One region of the Faecalibacterium sp. An192 genome, then DNA from elsewhere that is predicted to be linked to it. Evidence: predicted binding sites of a transcription regulator. Region 1 holds the regulator's gene; each other region holds the start of a gene.
What was found. Region 1 encodes Rex, which represses fermentation and respiration genes when NADH is low (regulators of the CRP and FNR family bind a similar motif). Its sites were predicted from a motif close to ATTGTTAANNNNTTAACAAT; they were not measured.
Positions count from the first base shown of each region.

Region 2: the regulator Rex is predicted to act here: its motif matches at 1,431-1,450, upstream of coaD (pantetheine-phosphate adenylyltransferase).
Region 3: the regulator Rex is predicted to act here: its motif matches at 1,852-1,871, upstream of B5F27_RS06045 (OadG family transporter subunit).

Region 1 covers NZ_NFKB01000031.1:32,041-35,302, reverse strand. Annotated here, with positions in the region: gene B5F27_RS10315 (sodium-dependent transporter) at 1-411, opposite strand, end outside; gene B5F27_RS10310 (ATP-dependent Clp protease proteolytic subunit) at 860-1,477, shown strand; gene B5F27_RS10305 (redox-sensing transcriptional repressor Rex) at 1,735-2,376, shown strand; gene B5F27_RS10300 (thymidine kinase) at 2,502-3,107, shown strand.
Region 2 covers NZ_NFKB01000008.1:56,132-59,393, forward strand. Annotated here, with positions in the region: gene B5F27_RS04285 (butyryl-CoA:acetate CoA-transferase) at 1-989, opposite strand, end outside; gene coaD (pantetheine-phosphate adenylyltransferase) at 1,686-2,189, shown strand; gene B5F27_RS04295 (acetyl-CoA C-acetyltransferase) at 2,301-3,262, shown strand, end outside.
Region 3 covers NZ_NFKB01000013.1:29,308-32,569, forward strand. Annotated here, with positions in the region: gene B5F27_RS06040 (sodium ion-translocating decarboxylase subunit beta) at 124-1,320, opposite strand; gene B5F27_RS06045 (OadG family transporter subunit) at 1,348-1,791, opposite strand; gene B5F27_RS06050 (Xaa-Pro peptidase family protein) at 2,102-3,193, opposite strand; gene B5F27_RS06055 (DUF624 domain-containing protein) at 3,239-3,262, opposite strand, start outside.

The DNA.
Region 1 (3,262 bases):
CATCGAGCTGAACACATCGTTGATCGCATCATTGGGAACCCCGACAAAAGCGCCTGTTGCGAACTTATAGAAGTAATCCAGCATCCAGCCGGACACGGTGGTGTAGTACATCATCAGCAGGCAGCAGCCAATGATGCAGAACCAGCCGTGAATGTGCCACTTGCTCTTTTTGGGCTCGAGGGCCTTGTAGGCCAGCACAGCGCTCTTGCGGCTGGCACGGCCCACCGCCAGCTCCATGGTCAGGACGGGCACGCCCATAATCACCAGGAACAGCAGGTAGAACAGCACGAACACGCCGCCGCCGTTGGCGCCGGCCATCCACGGAAACTTCCAAACGTTTCCTATTCCGATCGCACAGCCCGCACTGACCAGGATGAATCCCAGCCGCGAGCCGAATGTTTCACGTTTCATGTTTTTCCTCCTCTTTATCACGCAGAAATACCTATGCCGACAGGCGGCATGTTCCTATTGTATCCGCCCACCGGCCCAGATGCAAGCCTTGTTCTCAATTTTTTTGAAGCTATCTACAAATTTTTTTAATAGTAAAATCAGGGAACCATCGGTTCCTCTGATAAAGCCCCCCTGCCCTGCCTGCATGACCGTCCCCCGGACGGGGCAACCTAGGATGTATCTGAAAACATCTCCCATTTTGCTCCAAAGCGCAGCTACCCCTTTGGGGCGAAGGGTTCAGCATGTTTGCATTCTCAGATACACCCCAGCAGAAAAAGGAGGGCTGTTTCAACCTATGGAGAAGAAAAAGAAAAAGCACGCCGCCGAAGCTCCGGCGGACGAGGCTCCTGCACCCGGCAGCGGCGAGGACACCGAGCGCCGGGCCTTTGAGCAAAGCCAGATTCAGGAGATGGGCACCGTCAACCTGACCAAAGGCCCCCATGCCATCCACTGCCTGACCGTGATCGGACAGATCGAGGGCCATGTGGAGGCCCCCCAGGGCCAGAAAACCACCAAATACGAACACGTCATCCCCCAGCTGGTGGCCGTCCAGGAGGACCCCGCCATTGAGGGTCTTTTGGTTTTGCTCAACACGGTGGGCGGGGACGTAGAGGCTGGGCTGGCCCTGGCCGAGCTGATCGCCAGCCTGTCCAAACCCACCGCCACCCTGGTGCTGGGGGGCGGGCATTCCATCGGCATTCCCCTGGCGGTGAGTGCCCAGCGCAGTTTCATCGTTCCCACCGCCACCATGACCGTCCACCCGGTCCGCCACTCCGGGATGATTCTGGGGGTGCCCCAGACCATGCGCTGGTTTGAGCAGATGCAGGAGCGGATCACCGGCTTTGTCACCCGCCACAGCCGGATGACCGCCGACCGCTTCAATGAGCTGATGCTCCACACCGGGGAGCTGGTGCTGGACATGGGCACCGTGCTGGACGGCCGCCGCGCCGTGGAGGAGGGGCTCATCGACGAGCTGGGCGGTCTGTCCGACGCCATGCGCTGGCTCTACCGTCAGATCGAATCCTGACCGGGTTTTGGCCTCTGCCGCAGCGCAGAGGCTTTTTCTCTGCTTTCTTTTGGGAAGCAATTTGTCTTGTTTGGGTTAAAACCCATTGATTTTGTCTGTATAAGACAGAGGAATCCCACCAAAATTTAAAATTTTGTCAAAAACATTGACAAGGGTTTGACATTCTCAGCAAATGTCGTATACTTATAGAGAGAAATGTTTCCTTTTTCCTGCCAAGTTATCCAAAATTTCAGGTAAATGCAAGAGGAGGTTCTGCCATGAATCCGTCCGTCAAGGCTTCGGTACCGGTCATCCGGCGCCTGCCCAAATATTACCGCTATCTCCGAGCCCTGAAGGATGCCAACATCACCAGCATCTCTTCCCGAGAGCTGGCTGCCCAGATGGGCACCACCGCCTCCCAGGTCCGTCAGGACTTCAACTGCATCGGCGACGTCAACGGCCGCCAGGGCATCGGCTACTCGGTGGACAACCTGCTGGCCATTCTGGAAGGACTTCTGTTCGGCAACGGCGAGCGTCTGCCCGCCATCCTGTTTGGCTGCGGCCGTCTGGGCACCGCCGTCAGCAGCTTCATTGCCAACAACAACAATGGTTTCAGCCTGATTGCCGCCTTTGACGTCAAGCCCGAACTGATGGGCCAGACCATCAGCGGCATCCCCATCCGCCACCTGGACGATCTGGACGCCTTCTGCGCCGAGCATCACCCCCAGGTCGCGGTCCTCTGCCTGCCCCGCAGCGGCGCCGAGGAAATCAGCGGCCGGCTGGTTCAGCTGGGCATCCGGGGTTACTGGAACTTCTCCCACTACGACCTGTCGGTTCCCTTCCCGGACGCGGTGGTGGAGAACGTCCACCTGGGCGACAGCCTCATGAGTTTGGGCTACCGTCTGCGCAACGGGGACTGACCGCCCTTACTTTTTAAAGTCTCAAATCAAAAGCCTTCGATTTTCTGCATCCAAGATTCTGCCCTGTCCGCCTGTGGCGGGCGGGGCGGCTTTGTGCATACAACGATTTTATAAAAAGGAATTCTATGGCTAAGTTATATTTCCGCTATGGCGCCATGAACAGCGGCAAGAGCACCGCCCTGATGCAGGTGGCCCACAACTACGAAGAACAGGGGATGCGGGTGCTGATCCTCAAACCTCAGGTGGACTCCAAGGGCGGCAGCGACCTGGTCAGCCGGCTGGGCGTTCGCCGGGCCGCCGACCTGCTGATCCTCCCCGGCGACGACGTGTTTGCTGCGGTGGAGGCCGACCGCGCCGCCCACGACGCGCCCCTGGCCTGCGTCCTGTGCGACGAGAGCCAGTTTTTCACCCCGGCCCAGGCGGAGCAGCTGTTTATGGTGACGGTGGACCTGGGGGTCCCCGTCATCTGCTACGGCCTGCGGAGTGATTTCTCCCTCAAGGGGTTCCCTGGCTCCACCCGTCTGATGGAGCTGGCCCACACCATCGAGGAGATGAAAACCATCTGCTCCTGCGGCCGCAAGGCCATCTGCAACGCCCGCAAGGTGGGCGGGAAGTTCGTCTTTGAGGGCGAACAGGTGGCCATCGACATGGAAAACGACGTCCAGTACGTCAGCATGTGCCCCCAGTGCTACTTCCGGGAGCGGCGGGCCTTCTATGCCGCCCGGCGGTGAAATCTTTCTCTTTGCGCCGTTCCAAAGCGAATTTTATTTGTCATCTTTTTCACAAGAATGGTTCTCTTTTCCGGCCCCTTCTTTTCGGCTGTCCGGGCTGCCCCGGCGGCAAAGCGGAAGGGGCCCATCCTTTTCCAGGGCTGCCGGGAGGGCGA
Region 2 (3,262 bases), on a different contig from region 1:
GCGTTGACCTGGCCGAACAGGTCCACATCCACGGCGTTGTTGATGGAGATGAAGTTATCCAGCGCAGCGATGGTCCGCACGTCGTTGGTGTAGTCCACCGGGGCAGACATGCACTCGGGGTTGTCGTTGAGGTAGTCGTACATCTTCTGGGTGCCGGCGCCGAAGGCGTACACCTGACGGCCCTTGTCGATCTGCTTGCGGCTGCCGTTGATCTTGCCGGCCTTGGCGATGTCCACAAAGCCGTCCACATACATCTCGGTGTGGACGCCCAGGTCCTTCAGGTCGCTCTGGGCGATCAGGCTGCCGATGGCGTTGGGCATGCCGCCGATGCCCAGCTGCAGGCAGGCGCCGTTGGGAATCTGGGGAACGATCAGGTTGGCCACGGCCAGATCCACCTCGGAGGCGGGGCCTGCGGCGGCCATCTGGCCCAGGGGCGGGTTGTCGCCCTCCACAATGCCGGTCACCTGGTCGATGTGGATGCCGTTCTGGAAGCCGCCCAGGCAGCGGGGCATATTCTTGTTGACCTCAACAATGATGACCTCGGCCTTTTCGCAGACGGCGGCCAGATGGCTGGCCGAGGGGCCGAAGTTGAAATAGCCGTGCTCATCCATGGGCGCAACCTGGAAGACGGCCACGTTGACGGGGTCCTTGCTCTCGCGGTAGTAGCGGGGCAGCTCGGAATAGCGGATGGGAGAGTAGAAGGAGAAGCCCTGGGCCACCGCCTTCCGCTCGATGCCGCCCATGTGCCAGCTGTTCCAGGTCATGTGGGCAGCGGGGTCCTCAATCTGGAAGATGGCAGGAACCCACATCAGGATGCCGCCGCGGAAATTGACGTCCTCCAGCTGGGGCAGACGCTTGGCCAGGGCGGCGTCCACGGCCACCGTGGTGTTCACGGCCCAGCCATAGTCCACCCAGTCGCCGCTCTTGACCATGGCGGCTGCGGCGTCGGCGGTAATGAGCTTGCGCTGATATTCAGTCCTGTAGTCCATTCTTAGATCATCCTTTCCTGGGGGTCTGAGAAGCCCCGGCTGCGGCCGGAATCGCCAGACTTATTATAAATAGGAAAGCAGGCGCTTCCGGTTTGGCGGCCGCTCCCTGCCTGAAAGGATTGGCAGGCTGGGGCTCTCAAATCCATCCCATTTCAACGTATGCGGTGTCGGTTCCAAACTCAAAGAAAGTTAAAAGGAAGTACATACTCTGCACACCCGTTCATCACATCCGGGTGATACAGTAACCTTGTGACAGGTCGGAAGGCAAGGCCGGCAAGGTTGTGCAGCCCAGCATTCCCTACACTGATAGTTATAACATTAACGATGTCGAGAATCAATAGAAAATCGCAAAAAAACTCCCTCTTGGCAAAATGTACAAAAACTTGAGAGAATGTTTTCAATTGTTTGGGGTCGAGAGAGCCGAAAAAATGCTCCAAACTACTTGATAAACTTTTGACAATGTGGTTTACTAAGTGTGTCAGGAGGCGCGGGACGCCGCCTTGGACCCAAAGTCGTTACGAAATTAACGACCGGGTGCGCCTGAAACATCAAAACGCCTGCCCCGGGGCCGGGCGCCGAGCCAAAAGCCCGGCGGGCCAGGGGAGAGCAGCCGACGGCTGCAAAGGGCGTGCTTGAGATCGTGCGCCGGGCCGCCGCAGGCAGCCGGGCGCGGAAAACAGGGAGGCAGTAGTTTCCATGGCAATCGCCATTTATCCCGGTTCTTTTGACCCGGTTACCCGTGGACATCTGGATATCATCAAGCGGGCAGCCAAGATCAACGACAAATTGATCGTCGCGGTGCTCATCAACAGCGCCAAGCGCCCCCTCTTCACCATTGAGGAGCGGGTGGAGCTCTTGACCGAGTGCTGCAAGGGCATTCCCAATGTCACCGTTCAGAGCTTCGACGGCCTGACGGTGGATTTCGCCCGGAAGTGCCACGCCACCGTCATGGTGCGGGGGCTGCGGGCGGTCACCGACTTTGAGAATGAGATCCAGCTGGCCCAGACCAATCACGCTTTGATGCCCGGCATCGAGACGGTGTTCCTCTCCACCAGCATCAAGTGGAGTTACCTGTCCTCGACCATCGTCAAGGAAGCGGCACGGTACGGCAGCGACATCAGCAAATTCGTCACCCCCAACGTCGAAAAGGCGGTGCGGGAAAAGATGGAGGCGCTGCGGACCGCCGGCCAGCAGCCGTAACAAGCAAAAGTCCCCGCGGGCGTATCCCAAAGGGTTTTTGATAGAAGGTTTTATCTGCTGCAAGAAACAAACAAAACCACACATTTCATGCGAAACAGGAGGCAATTCAACATGAAAAAGATCGTTATCGCATCTGCATGCCGCACCGCCATTGGTAAGTTTGGCGGCACCCTGTCCAACGTCCCCGCTGCCGAGCTGGGCGCTGTGGTCATCAAGGAAGCTCTCCAGCGCGCCAACGTCAAGCCCGAGCAGGTTGACCAGGTCTACATGGGCTGTGTCATCCAGGCTGGCCAGGGCCAGAACGTTGCCCGTCAGGCTTCTCTGAAGGCTGGCCTGCCCGTTGAGGTCCCCGCTGTGACCGTCAACGTGGTCTGCGGCTCCGGTCTGGAGTGCGTGAACATGGCAGCCCGCATGATCGAGGCCGGCGATGCTGACATCGTGGTTGCAGGCGGCACCGAGAACATGGATATGGCTCCCTTCGCAATGATGAAGGCCCGCTACGGCTACCGCATGGGTTCTCCCATGGGCAAGAGCGAGCTGGTGGACACCATGGTCAACGACGCTCTGTGGGATGTGTTCAACAACTACCACATGGGCATCACCGCTGAGAACGTTGCAGATCAGTGGAACCTGAGCCGTGAGGACCTGGACAACTTCGCTTACAACAGCCAGCTGAAGGCTGACGCTGCCATCAAGAGCGGCGCATTCAAGGACGAGATCGTCCCCGTCGTCATCAAGAACAAGAAGGGCGACATCATCTTCGATACCGATGAAGGCCCCCGTCTGAGCGCTCCCGAAGTTCTGGCCAAGCTGAAGCCCGCCTTCAAGAAGGACGGCAAGGTTACCGCCGGCAACGCTTCCGCCATCAACGACGGCGCAGCTGCTGTCGTGGTCATGAGCGAGGAGAAGGCCAAGGAGCTGGGCATCACCCCGATGGCTACCTGGGTTGCAGGCGCTCTGGGCGGCGTGGATCCCTCCATCATGGGTGTGGGCCCCGTTGCAGCTACCAAGAAGGTTATGGCCAAGGCTGGCCTGACCGTCGCCGATATGGACCTGATCGAGGCCAACGAGGC
Region 3 (3,262 bases), on a different contig from region 1:
GGAGGACGGCCTGTACAACGCCTTTGTTCACTTCGGCCTGCTGTAAAAACCAACCCGATATAAGCAAAAAGACGGCCGGGCTTCAAAAGCCCGGCCGTCTGCCGTTTTATGGTAAGCTGGGGATTACAGGCCGCGGCACATGTTGATGAGGATACCAGCGGCCACGGCGCTGCCGATAACGCCGGCCACGTTGGGGCCCATGGCGTGCATCAGCAGATAGTTGCGGGGGTTGAATTCCTGACCCACTTTCTGGGAGACACGGGCGGCCATGGGAACGGCGGAGACGCCGGCCGAGCCGATCAGAGGATTGATCTTGCCCTTGGTGACGAAGCACATGATCTTGCCCAGGATGACGCCGCCGGCGGTGCCGAAGGCGAAGGCAAAGACGCCCAGGAAGATGACCATGACGGTCCGCATGTTCAGGAAGGTCTCTGCGTTGGTGGTGCAGCCCACCGAGAAGCCCAGGAAAATGGTGATGATGTTCATCAGCTCATTGCCGGCGGTCTTGGTGATGCGCTCCACCACGCCGCACTCCTTCATCAGGTTGCCCATCATCAGGCAGCCGATCAGGATGGCGGCATCCGGCAGCAGCAGGCTGACCAGGATGGTGACAATGATGGGGAACAGGACCTTTTCGGTGTGGCTGACCTTGCGGGGAGCCTCCATGATGATCTGGCGCTCTTTCTCAGTGGTGAGCAGCCGCATGATGGGGGGCTGAATGACCGGCACCAGAGCCATGTAGCAGTAGGCTGCCACAGCAACCGAGCCCAGCAGTTCCGGAGCCAGGATGGAGGTGGTCAGAATCGCGGTGGGGCCGTCGGCGCCGCCGATGATGCCGATGGAAGCGGCTTCCGCGGGGCTGAAGCCCAGGATGCGGGCGCCGATGTAAGCTACGAAAATACCCAGCTGTGCAGCCGCACCCAGCAGCAGGCTGGAGGGACGGGCGATCAGCGGCTCAAAGTCGGTCATGGTGCCGATGCCCAGGAAGATCAGCGGCGGATAAATGCCCAGCTTGACGCCTAAGTACAGATAGTCCGCCAGACCGCCCGAGCTGCCCAGCATCTGCCAGTTGATATGGCCGGTCTCATTGATGAAGATGTCCATGTGGATGATGCCATCCAGCGGCAGGTTGGCCATCAGCATGCCGAAGCCGATCGGCAGCAGCAGAAGGGGTTCAAACTGATGCACGATGGCCAGATAAATCAGAATGCAGGCTACCAGCAGCATGACCGCATAGCGGTAGCCGCCCACCGCCGTGAAAATCTGTGCGTAGCCGGAATTGGCAAAAATTTCCTGAAGATTGTTGATAATTGCGCCCATTGTATCACGCTTCCTTCCCCGATGAAGTTACATAAAGGGCCGGGTGCTCTGTACCACACCGGCGTCGCCCCATGCGCCGCGGCGGGAACCGCCTGCCTGCGGCATACGGCGGATCTCACGGACCACAGCGTGGCCTCCTTCCATCGAGTAGATGGCGGCGGAGATCACAGCCACAACTTCGCCCGGGATGCCGGTCTCGACCACAGGGGCCGGGGCGGCCGGCGCAGAAACAGCGGCGCGCGCAGCAGGTGCAGCCGGCTTTTTCTGGGCGCTCTTGTTGAGTTCGTCCATTGCTTTGGCACGCTTTTTGGCGCCGTCCTTGTCGTTGAACGAGTCAAACAGCTTGCCTTCCAGCGTGATAATCAGGCACAGGGCGACCAGAAGTCCGAACACCAGCACCAGACTGGTGGACACCAGCGAGGCGTCGAACAAGGTCAGGCCGCCGGCAGCCAGCGGTAAAAGATAATCCATGACGGGCCCTCCTTCATTTGCAATTTCCCGGTGCAGACCGGGCAGAATACCTAAACCCGAATTGACACTATTATAACATGACGTCTAATTTTTTGCCAGTGAATTTGGAAAACTTTTTGTATTTTATTGCAATAATGGCCAAATTTTATGGAAATGCGGACCCTGCGTCCCCGCGGGGCGTCTGCCCTGCGGGAAGGGCTGTCCCGGGCATCGCCGGATAAAATCCACGCATAACCACCGCTTTTGCCCCGGCGCGGGCCGCCGGGCGCAGAAAGAGCCGGGCCCCTGCAGAGAGGCCCGGCCCAAAGGGTTATTTCAGAATCCGTCCGTGCTTGTCCACGCGGTTGAGGATTTCGCAGCCATCCTCGGTCACCAGCACCAGGTCCTCCACCCGGACGCCGAACTTACCCGGCAGATACACCCCCGGCTCGATGGAGAAAATCATCCCCGGCTCGGCCAGAGCGGTGTTGGCGCTGCTGACATCTCCCTGCTCGTGGTCCCGCTGGCCGATGAAATGGCCCAGGCGGTGGGTGAAGTATTCACCGTAGCCCGCCGCGGCAATGTGGTCCCGGGCAGCCTTGTCCAGTTCACAGAGGGGGACGCCGGGGCGGACCAGTGCCTCGGCCCGCTCGTTGGCCTCCCGCACCAGATCGTGGACAGCCCGGGCCTCCTCGCTGGCCTCCTGCCAGAAGAAGGTGCGGGTCATGTCGGAACAGTAGCGGTCCCTGCGGCAGCCCATGTCGATGACGATGGAGTCGCCGGGAGCCAGCGGGGTGTCGTCCGGCTCGTGGTGCGGGTCGGCCCCGTGGGCGCCAAAGGAGACAATGGTGGGGAAGGAGGGGCTGCTGCAGCCCAAGGCGGTGTACCGGCTCTCAATGAACCGGGCGGCCTCCCGCTCGGTGACTCCCTCGTGGAAGAAGCCGGCCACTTCCTCCATGACCTGGTCGTTGATCCGGGAAGCGGCCCGCATCAGTTCCTGTTCGGCCTCGTCCTTGCAGGCGCGGCAGTGGTCCACACAGTCGGAGGCCAGGACGGGCCGGGCGCCGGGCAGCCGCTCCATCAGGGGCAGCAGGAAGCGGGCGGTCCAGGTCTTGTCGATGCCCACCGGTGCGGCGGGGTCCAGCCGGGCGGCCAGAAGGCCCACGGCGTCGTCGGTGTCGGTGAACCACACCTGCTCCCAGGGAGCGGCGGGGGCGGGGAACAGCCGGTTCAGGAAAAAGCAGTGACGGCCGTCCTGCCGCACACAAAAGACCTGCATCCGCTCGATGGGATCGTTGTCGTAGCCGGTCAGATACCAGACGCTGTCCGGGTCTGTGACCAGAAGCTGGGTCAGGCCCATGGCGGTCATCCGCTGGATGACCCGCTCCAGGCGGGCCTGGTAAAGCTGTGTCGATTCGTCCATAGGGAAAGACTCCTTCCTATTTATAAAAGATACGGGGGGAGGGGATTACACTTCCTCCTCCTGGGTTTC